2 regions of the Oceanobacillus sp. FSL W7-1304 genome follow, and region 2 is predicted to be linked to the other one. Evidence: a T-box and tRNA genes for the amino acid it is inferred to sense, from the RefSeq annotation. Region 2 holds a T-box; the other holds one or more tRNA genes.
The links. A T-box is a leader RNA that pairs with one kind of tRNA and senses whether it is charged. The one in region 2 lies ahead of trpS (tryptophan--tRNA ligase), so its partner is inferred to be a tRNA-Trp.

Region 1 (4,410 bases), 270 kb from region 2:
ACCCCGTGGAGCTTTACTGTAGCCTGATATTGAATGTCTGTGCAGCTTGTACAGGATAGGTGGGAGCCTTGGAAACCGGAGCGCTAGCTTCGGTGGAGGCATCCGTGGGATACCACCCTGGCTGTATGGACATTCTAACCCAGGACCGTGATCCGGTTCGGAGACAGTGTCAGGCGGGCAGTTTGACTGGGGCGGTCGCCTCCCAAAAGGTAACGGAGGCGCCCAAAGGTTCCCTCAGAATGGTTGGAAATCATTCGTAGAGTGTAAAGGCACAAGGGAGCTTGACTGCGAGACCTACAAGTCGAGCAGGGACGAAAGTCGGGCTTAGTGATCCGGTGGTTCCGCATGGAAGGGCCATCGCTCAACGGATAAAAGCTACCCCGGGGATAACAGGCTTATCTCCCCCAAGAGTTCACATCGACGGGGAGGTTTGGCACCTCGATGTCGGCTCATCGCATCCTGGGGCTGTAGTCGGTCCCAAGGGTTGGGCTGTTCGCCCATTAAAGCGGTACGCGAGCTGGGTTCAGAACGTCGTGAGACAGTTCGGTCCCTATCCGTCGTGGGCGTTGGAAGTTTGAGAGGAGCTGTCCTTAGTACGAGAGGACCGGGATGGACACACCGCTGGTGTACCAGTTGTTCCGCCAGGAGCATCGCTGGGTAGCTACGTGTGGAAAGGATAAGTGCTGAAAGCATCTAAGCATGAAGCCCCCCTCAAGATGAGACTTCCCATCACTTCGAGTGAGTAAGATCCCTCAGAGACGATGAGGTTGATAGGTTCGGTGTGGAAGCGTGGTGACACGTGGAGCTTACGGATACTAATCGATCGAGGACTTAACTAAATTCTTTATTTGATGTCTTGTTTTCTCTTATTTAGTTTTTAAGGTATAAACCTTATAAAAACCCAACTTTATACTTGATTTTTTTTCAAAAACGATTATAATATTGGTTGTCACTGATTTTCTTGAGGTTCACTTGGGTGATAATTATATTGTCTGGTAGCAATAGCGAAGAGGTCACACCTGTTCCCATGCCGAACACAGAAGTTAAGCTCTTCAGCGCCGATGGTAGTTGGGGCTTTGCCCCTGCAAGAGTAGGACGCCGCCAGGCAAGTAAATTCCTTACCATACAAGAGCTGTATGACAGGAATGAAGCTACTCTAAAATATCTCATTTGGTAGGACGAGCAATTTATGTTTGAAAAACCAAATAGATTTCATTTTGGATTATTCCACAGTAGCTCAGTGGTAGAGCAATCGGCTGTTAACCGATCGGTCGTAGGTTCGAATCCTACCTGTGGAGCCATACGGAGAGCTGTCCGAGTGGCCGAAGGAGCACGATTGGAAATCGTGTAGGCCGTTTACGCGGCCTCGAGGGTTCGAATCCCTCGCTCTCCGCCACTATTACATAAAATAAGGCCCGTTGGTCAAGCGGTTAAGACACCGCCCTTTCACGGCGGTAACACGGGTTCGAATCCCGTACGGGTCACCAATATGGAGGATTAGCTCAGCTGGGAGAGCACCTGCCTTACAAGCAGGGGGTCGCAGGTTCGAGCCCTGCATCCTCCACCATATTTCATCTTAATACTTTATTTCATACCGCGGGGTGGAGCAGTCTGGTAGCTCGTTGGGCTCATAACCCAAAGGTCGTAGGTTCAAATCCTGCCCCCGCAACCAAAAATGGTCCGGTAGTTCAGTTGGTTAGAATGCCTGCCTGTCACGCAGGAGGTCGCGGGTTCGAGTCCCGTCCGGACCGCCATTTAAAATATTTTAATTATGGCTCGGTAGCTCAGTCGGTAGAGCAACGGACTGAAAATCCGTGTGTCGGCGGTTCGATTCCGTCCCGAGCCACCATTTACTTCAATTTAGTTGGAGGGGTAGCGAAGTGGCTAAACGCGGCGGACTGTAAATCCGCTCCCTCAGGGTTCGGCAGTTCGAATCTGCCCCCCTCCACCATTTTAATAAATAATAGGGGTATAGTTTAACGGTAGAACTACGGTCTCCAAAACCGTCAATGTGGGTTCGATTCCTACTACCCCTGCCATTTACAATTATATGGCGGTCGTGGCGAAGTGGTTAACGCACCGGATTGTGGCTCCGGCACACGTGGGTTCGATCCCCATCGATCGCCCTCATATAATTAACAAATTTATTGATTGGGCCATAGCCAAGCGGTAAGGCATCGGGTTTTGATCCCGTGTACCCTAGGTTCGAATCCTAGTGGCCCAGCCATATGCGGAAGTAGTTCAGTGGTAGAACATCACCTTGCCAAGGTGGGGGTCGCGGGTTCGAATCCCGTCTTCCGCTCCATTTTATTTTTGGCGGTATAGCCAAGTGGTAAGGCAGAGGTCTGCAAAACCTTTATCACCGGTTCAAATCCGGTTACCGCCTCCATACCTATGCCGGTGTGGCGGAATTGGCAGACGCGCGGGACTCAAAATCCCGTGTCTTCACGGACGTGTCGGTTCGACCCCGACCACCGGTATCGATATTATGATTTAAGTAAATTACAAAAGGCTTTTGGCTCCTAAACCTTTATATCTAAGGGTTTAGGAGTTTTTTTGTGGATTTTAGAATCTAATAGTAAAAAATCTTTGTTAGATTCAAGCAATAGAACGAGATGAACTAGATGTTCTTGTATAATCTACCTGGTAAGCTACTATTAAGAAAAACAACATTCGAATGATAGATAGGAGAGATAGCGGTTGGCAAATGTATGGCCATTTTGAGGTTTCATAGATTATATTATTGATAAAAATAAAAATAAGTACACAATAAAGTGTTTCACACATTTTTAATAGGGTATATGTAAAATATTCAATTAATTACCTCTTGGAATAAGAAGGCGAAGGAGGTGGTCGAGAGCGAAAGGAAAAAGGGAAATAGACCTATCGCTTGTGACCAAACTGGCCTCACCATGCACCATCTGTATACAGACGTCGATACATCGGGATAATAGTGCGGGCTATCAGCTGAGGATAACAAAAGATATGACAAGGGATCGACTGTCGTATCTGCCTATGCGAATGCCGAAGTCTATATTATTTTAGGAGGAGATTATGTTGAAAAAGAAATGGTTAGCAGTAATACCTGCAGTTATGCTTGTAGCAGTGCAAGTTGTTCCCTTTCAAACTGTAGACGCAGCCTCGGAAAATGATTCGATTCAACTATCAGAATCAGAAATACCACCAGGATACGAAGCGATATTAAATTGGCCGCCTGAAGAACAGCCGATTGTCAAACAGGGTAGCCAAAGTTTTGAAGTTGAATTTATACAAGTGATGTTAAATCACTTTGGACATGAAACAGAAGTCGATGGAAATTTTGGTCCACATACAGACCAACAAGTCCGTGAATTACAAGCAGAGCATGGTTTAGTCCGGGACGGGATTGTCGGTGTTGATACATGGACACTACTACTTGACGAATACCAAGCAGAGTTGTTTACAGTAGAAACAGCGATTGCTTATGCAGAGGATGCCCTTGATAATGATGATTTAGTATTTAGTAGCGCTGGCGAGCTTCATGAGGACTCAGACGGCAACTTGTTTTATTCTTTAAGAGCACAAAGTCAGGATTTTATTGATGACGGAGGTACTGGCACGGTTGGATTCTATGATGTTTTTCAAAATGGAGATGTTGTGGAATCGGAACCAAGATAGACATCGACTTAATAGATTGAATTTTTAATAGAAAGTCCCTGATTATATCTCTCGGGGCTTTGACAAAAGCTTTTTAAATCAGTGTTTTGATATAATCTACGACCCCGCACATTGGTATCTATCACTTAGGCTATCAAGGCTTTCAACGTTTATGTTGAGAGCCTTTTTTACGCAGTAACTATAAATAATGATCAGTTATTTGTAATGAGCTTCAACAAGAGTTTAAGCTTGTCATCAATCATTTTCTCTTGATTCCTCGACCTGTAAAATGTCCCCATATTCCCTCGATAGGATTTAAAAAAGCAATAGGTATAAGCCTAGTCTCGTATTCGTTATCGTTAGCTGTGCAGAAGAGATGCATGTTCTTTTACATAATGCAGGTACGTGCTTTAATGCTTGGATTGCCTTATCGAAATCCCTATTAAAGGAGGGATTTACGCTAATATGTGAAGGAGGCATTCTTAGCCATTAATCTGTAACAGGTTAAGAGCCTTACTACTTAAACCGTCATTTTAACAAAATCCGGGGAGTGACAGCCACTTACAAAGGGAATTAGCTTATCAGGAGGGATTTATAATGACAGCAATTACACATATAGGTTTATCCGTTCCCGATATTGAGGCAGCTATCAAGTGGTATGGGGAGGTCTTGGGCTTTAAACTAATTGCTGGGCCATATACCTTTGTCTCAGAATTAGAAAAGGAACATAATATGACCAATGACTTATTGGGTAAAAACATCAAAAAAATGAGG
Region 2 (4,410 bases):
CAGCAGGTGGGGTAGAGGCTGTTATTTCGATTAAATCAATTCAAGATAGTATCGTCCCTGCGACAATTAATTATGAGACTCCAGACCCAGATTGTGATTTGGATTATGTCCCGAATGAAGCGAGACAACAGAATGTAGATGTTGTTGTAAGTAATTCACTTGGATTTGGTGGACATAATGTTGCGCTTGTATTTAAAAAGTATAAATAATTAACTATGAAAAGCTAAGAAGCTGGTAGCATGGAACATTGCTAACCGGCTTTTTTGATGTTTTAAAAAGTTCATCTAACTGAGTGCAGATTTAAGGGGGGATCCTGATGTTCAAAAGAATTGGCTGTGATTCAAGAATAAATGCTGATGTTCACAAATGCTGCGCCAGTAAGTAAATTCTGGGTTCAAATAGATACCTAACTTGGCAGGAGTTAAATTTTTTTGCTCGTTAATAACGTTAGATGAAATGACATGTTTTGAGTTAGCTAGCATAAAATGTACTAATAAAAACGGACAAGCTTAGGTGGGATATCATGGGATATATTTTTATCTTTCTCATTGGATTTGGACTAGCTGTTACTGGTGGCGTTACCATTATTGCATATATGAATTTTCTTCCAGCTGGTTTATCATGGTCGGATTACTTTATTTTTATTAGTAGCAGGATTGAATGCTATTTTCTATTAATTGGACTTGCTATCATGGCATTTGTGCTTTATCGTTATCCAAATTAATTTTAATGGAACTTCTCGAATATTTTTCACCGTGATGGTCATAATGTATTCTAAATCGGAATATGAAAAGTGAGGGTTGTTCTATGTTATATTTGCACGATGTATGGGTGAATTGGTTTGAAGGAGAAGAGAATGGCTACAGTGTCTGCCATTTCCATGAGTGGCGTAAGGAGGACGCAATTGAGCTGTTGGACCAAGTGCCGTTGTTATACATAACAGAAACACTATATAACTACATTGAAAATGATATGCATGATCTACCGAAAGCTTTGCTTGATTCGATCTACAAAAGAGCATATACACGCAAGGGACAAAAAAGATCGGTTGTGGAGTATGCATGTATCGTTACAGACGGTAATGATATACTTGCTTTTGATACGATTGGCTATTCGATACCTATTCGTAAAAGTAGGTTAATACCGCGACAAGAACAGCTAGTATTTGATATGATTGCCAATACGAAAGCACAATCTTTTAAATTCGTTGAAAGTGATTACCAAAAAGAATACCATATGCTTTCCATGTCGCCTGAGCTGATCTTTGGACTGACAAGAAAAGAAAGACAACTCAAACAATTGCTCATGATTGGCTTGGATCAGTTGAAGACAACAAATAACCGCGAAGAATTGCGGTACTGGCTAACTGAATGGGATCCCAAGCAATATCCTGCGATTCGCTATATGGATGAGGATACGGTTTGGGAAACGTTGTATAATGGTGTGAAAGAGGGCTGGAGCCCAACCCATGAAGAACTTTGCATGAAATTGATTCGCGGACAGCCTTTTTTAGAGAAAATGTGGGAAGCTGAGATTGGGCCAGAACATGATACATCCAATCAAAAATAGATTTCAGTATATGCCATCGAACGAGCTAAAAGCAATGCGCTAAGCAGAAAAATCTGCCTAGCGCATTTTAAATGATTATTTTTTAACCCTTCCAAGTCCCATAGCTTTCTTTGCTTTGGCAACCGTTTTATTTGCTGTAAATGATGCCTTCTCTGCACCTTGATCTAAAATCTCATCAAGCTTTTTGGAATCAATTAATGCTGCATATCGATCCTGAATTGGTTTCAAAACACTAATTACGGCATCTGCAACGCCTTGTTTGAAATCCCCATAGCCTTTGCCTTCATATTTTGCTTCAAGTGCTTCAATGGATTCACCTGTGCAACTTGAATAGATCGTAAGTAAGTTAGAAACGCCAGGCTTGTTTTCTTTATCGAATTTCACAATACCTTCCGAATCCGTTACAGCGCTCTTAATCTTCTTCTCGATTTTCTTTGGTTCGTCAAGCATGGAAATGTAGCCTTTTTCATTTGTATCGGATTTACTCATTTTCTTCGTAGGATCCTGTAGGGACATAATCCGCGCTCCGACCTTCGGAATACGAATTTCTGGAATTGTAAAAATCTCATTAAAGCGATTATTGAAACGTTGTGCTAAATTTCGTGTTAATTCTAGATGCTGCTTTTGATCATCTCCAACAGGTACAACGTTCGTATTATAAAGGAGAATATCTGCTGCCATTAGTGACGGATACGTTAGTAGTGCAGAAGAAACTGCATCTTTCCCTTCTGATTTATCTTTATACTGAGTCATACGCTCTAGTTCACCAACATAGCTGATAGACTGCAACATCCATCCTAGCTGTGTATGGGCAGGAACCTCGGATTGAATGAACAAGGTTGCTTTTTCAGGATCAATACCTGATGCAAGATATAAAGCTGCAAGCGAACGAATATTTTGTCTTAATTTTAATCGCTCCTGAGGTACGGTAATTGCGTGTTCGTCTACAATGCAGAAGAAACACTCGTAATCATTTTGTAATTCAACAAACTGCTGGATTGCTCCAAGATAATTTCCAAGAGTTAATGTACCACTTGGCTGAATTCCAGAAAAAATTTTTTCCATGTCTTATCACTCCATCTTATCATTTTAAAGCATTAAAAAAGCATTAAAAAAAGCCCATTCTCCCTATAGAAAAGGGACGAATGAACCGCGGTGCCACCCTAATTATCTTAACTTTGTAAGATCACTTTAATTGTTATCAGCTCTAAAGTCCAATTCCAATTTACCTTGATGCTTGTTTCCACCAACCACAAGCTCTCTCAAATTCAGAGGATAAATTGTACTATATCTTTATCAACGCTAAATATATTAATTTTTAACTATTATATATATCCTTTTATTGAAATGCAAGGGGAAAGTTTATTAGGCGGGCTTTTAGTTCTTGATGAGTAACCGAACGTTACAAAAAGCCAATTGTTCGGTCACTCATAGAGCGGATGAAAGCCCGAACGCCGCAAAAACTTAATGTATCGGTCACTCATAGAGCGGATGAAAGCCCGAACGCCGCAAAAAGCCAAAGTTTCGGTCACTCATAGAGCGGGTGAAAGCCCGAACGCCGCAAAAAGCCAAAGTTTCGGTCACTCATAGAGCGGATGAAAACCCGAACGCCGCAAAAAGCCAAAGTTTCGGTCACTCATAGAGCGGATGAAAGCCCGAACGCCGCAAAAAGCCAATGCTTCGGTCACTCATGGAATGCATGAAAGCCCGAACGTCGCAAAAAGCCAAAGTATCGGTCACTCATAGAGCGGATGAAAGCCCGAACGTCGCAAAAAGCCAATGTATCGGTCACTCATAGAGCGGATGAAAGCCCGAACGCCGCAAAAAGCCAAAGTATCGGTCACTCATAGAGCGGATGAAAGCCCGAACGCCGCAAAAAGCCAAAGTTTCGGTCACTCATAGAGCGGGTGAAAGCCCCGAATGCCACAAAAACCATTCTTTGGTAACTTATCAATAAAATAAAAAAGTTATAGGCAAGAATTAAAAAACCCCTCACCAAGACAGATGAAAGGCTGGATTTATGCTCCTAACGATTTATTTTATTTGTAGTATGTCCATTGATGTGACCCTACAGCAGTTAAGTTGCTTGATAGAATTCTTCTTATTGATTTTTTTGAATTCACTACTTGGCACCAATCGTGAATATTATTGGTAGTAATCTTTTCATTTGGGAATAGAATCTCAAATTCTTTAACGATTCTTAATACCGAACTGGTTAGAGATTCCTTATATCCGCATTCTTGGCAAACGCATTCTCTTTGTTTGACTGAAACAGAAAACGAATGGCATTTAAAACAAATAATTCCTTTTCGCAATTGACCATATTCATAAGATGGCAACTGATTATAAGGAGACTCAGATAGATGTAATGATAGTAATCGATCTGCAAGTTTTCGATGTTTCTCCATTAATTTAGAAGGCATTTCATTTATACTTCTCATGTGTTGTTTTATTTGGGTTGGGAAAATAAAGGGTTTATCTAGAGGTGCTTGGTACAAGGTGAAGCTGGGGTTTATAAAGACTACTGAGGCATCGATTTGCGGGATAAACCCAGTAGGAAGAAGTAACTGTCGTAGTAAGGGTTCACTTCTGCTCAGTTGGTGTAGGGGATTAATAACTTCTAATCTGGGTTTTTTGAATAACTTGTCAGTTTGGTAGTAATAATCGCCTGCATAGTTTTTCACTTCATAAAGGTAGGTTTTATCTCCTGTAATAATTAGGCAATCAATTTGGAAGGAGGTATTATTTACTTCTAGTAACAAATCGTTTAAGATTAAGCATTCACACTGTAGTTTTTCTGTGAAATTGTCGAATAGAATTTCTCCTTCATAACCCCTGTGT

Region 1: it encodes a tRNA-Trp, which carries the amino acid that the T-box ahead of trpS (tryptophan--tRNA ligase) is inferred to sense. The anticodon was not compared.

What each region holds. Positions count from the first base shown of each region.
Region 1 is NZ_CP150211.1:1,555,672-1,560,081, reverse strand. Features, by position in the region: rRNA gene NYE61_RS07850 (23S ribosomal RNA) at 1-839, shown strand, start outside; rRNA gene rrf (5S ribosomal RNA) at 992-1,107, shown strand; tRNA gene NYE61_RS07840 (tRNA-Asn) at 1,227-1,301, shown strand; tRNA gene NYE61_RS07835 (tRNA-Ser) at 1,305-1,396, shown strand; tRNA gene NYE61_RS07830 (tRNA-Glu) at 1,413-1,487, shown strand; tRNA gene NYE61_RS07825 (tRNA-Val) at 1,492-1,567, shown strand; tRNA gene NYE61_RS07820 (tRNA-Met) at 1,596-1,672, shown strand; tRNA gene NYE61_RS07815 (tRNA-Asp) at 1,678-1,754, shown strand; tRNA gene NYE61_RS07810 (tRNA-Phe) at 1,774-1,849, shown strand; tRNA gene NYE61_RS07805 (tRNA-Tyr) at 1,867-1,951, shown strand; tRNA gene NYE61_RS07800 (tRNA-Trp) at 1,966-2,039, shown strand; tRNA gene NYE61_RS07795 (tRNA-His) at 2,054-2,126, shown strand; tRNA gene NYE61_RS07790 (tRNA-Gln) at 2,153-2,227, shown strand; tRNA gene NYE61_RS07785 (tRNA-Gly) at 2,231-2,305, shown strand; tRNA gene NYE61_RS07780 (tRNA-Cys) at 2,316-2,389, shown strand; tRNA gene NYE61_RS07775 (tRNA-Leu) at 2,397-2,480, shown strand; gene NYE61_RS07770 (peptidoglycan-binding domain-containing protein) at 3,055-3,657, shown strand; gene NYE61_RS07765 (VOC family protein) at 4,234-4,410, shown strand, end outside.
Region 2 is NZ_CP150211.1:1,283,660-1,288,069, reverse strand. Features, by position in the region: gene fabF (beta-ketoacyl-ACP synthase II) at 1-209, shown strand, start outside; gene NYE61_RS06440 (hypothetical protein) at 524-724, shown strand; gene NYE61_RS06435 (YjbA family protein) at 808-1,569, shown strand; gene trpS (tryptophan--tRNA ligase) at 1,645-2,634, opposite strand; T-box leader at 2,704-2,878, opposite strand; gene NYE61_RS06425 (nuclease-related domain-containing protein) at 3,609-4,410, opposite strand, start outside.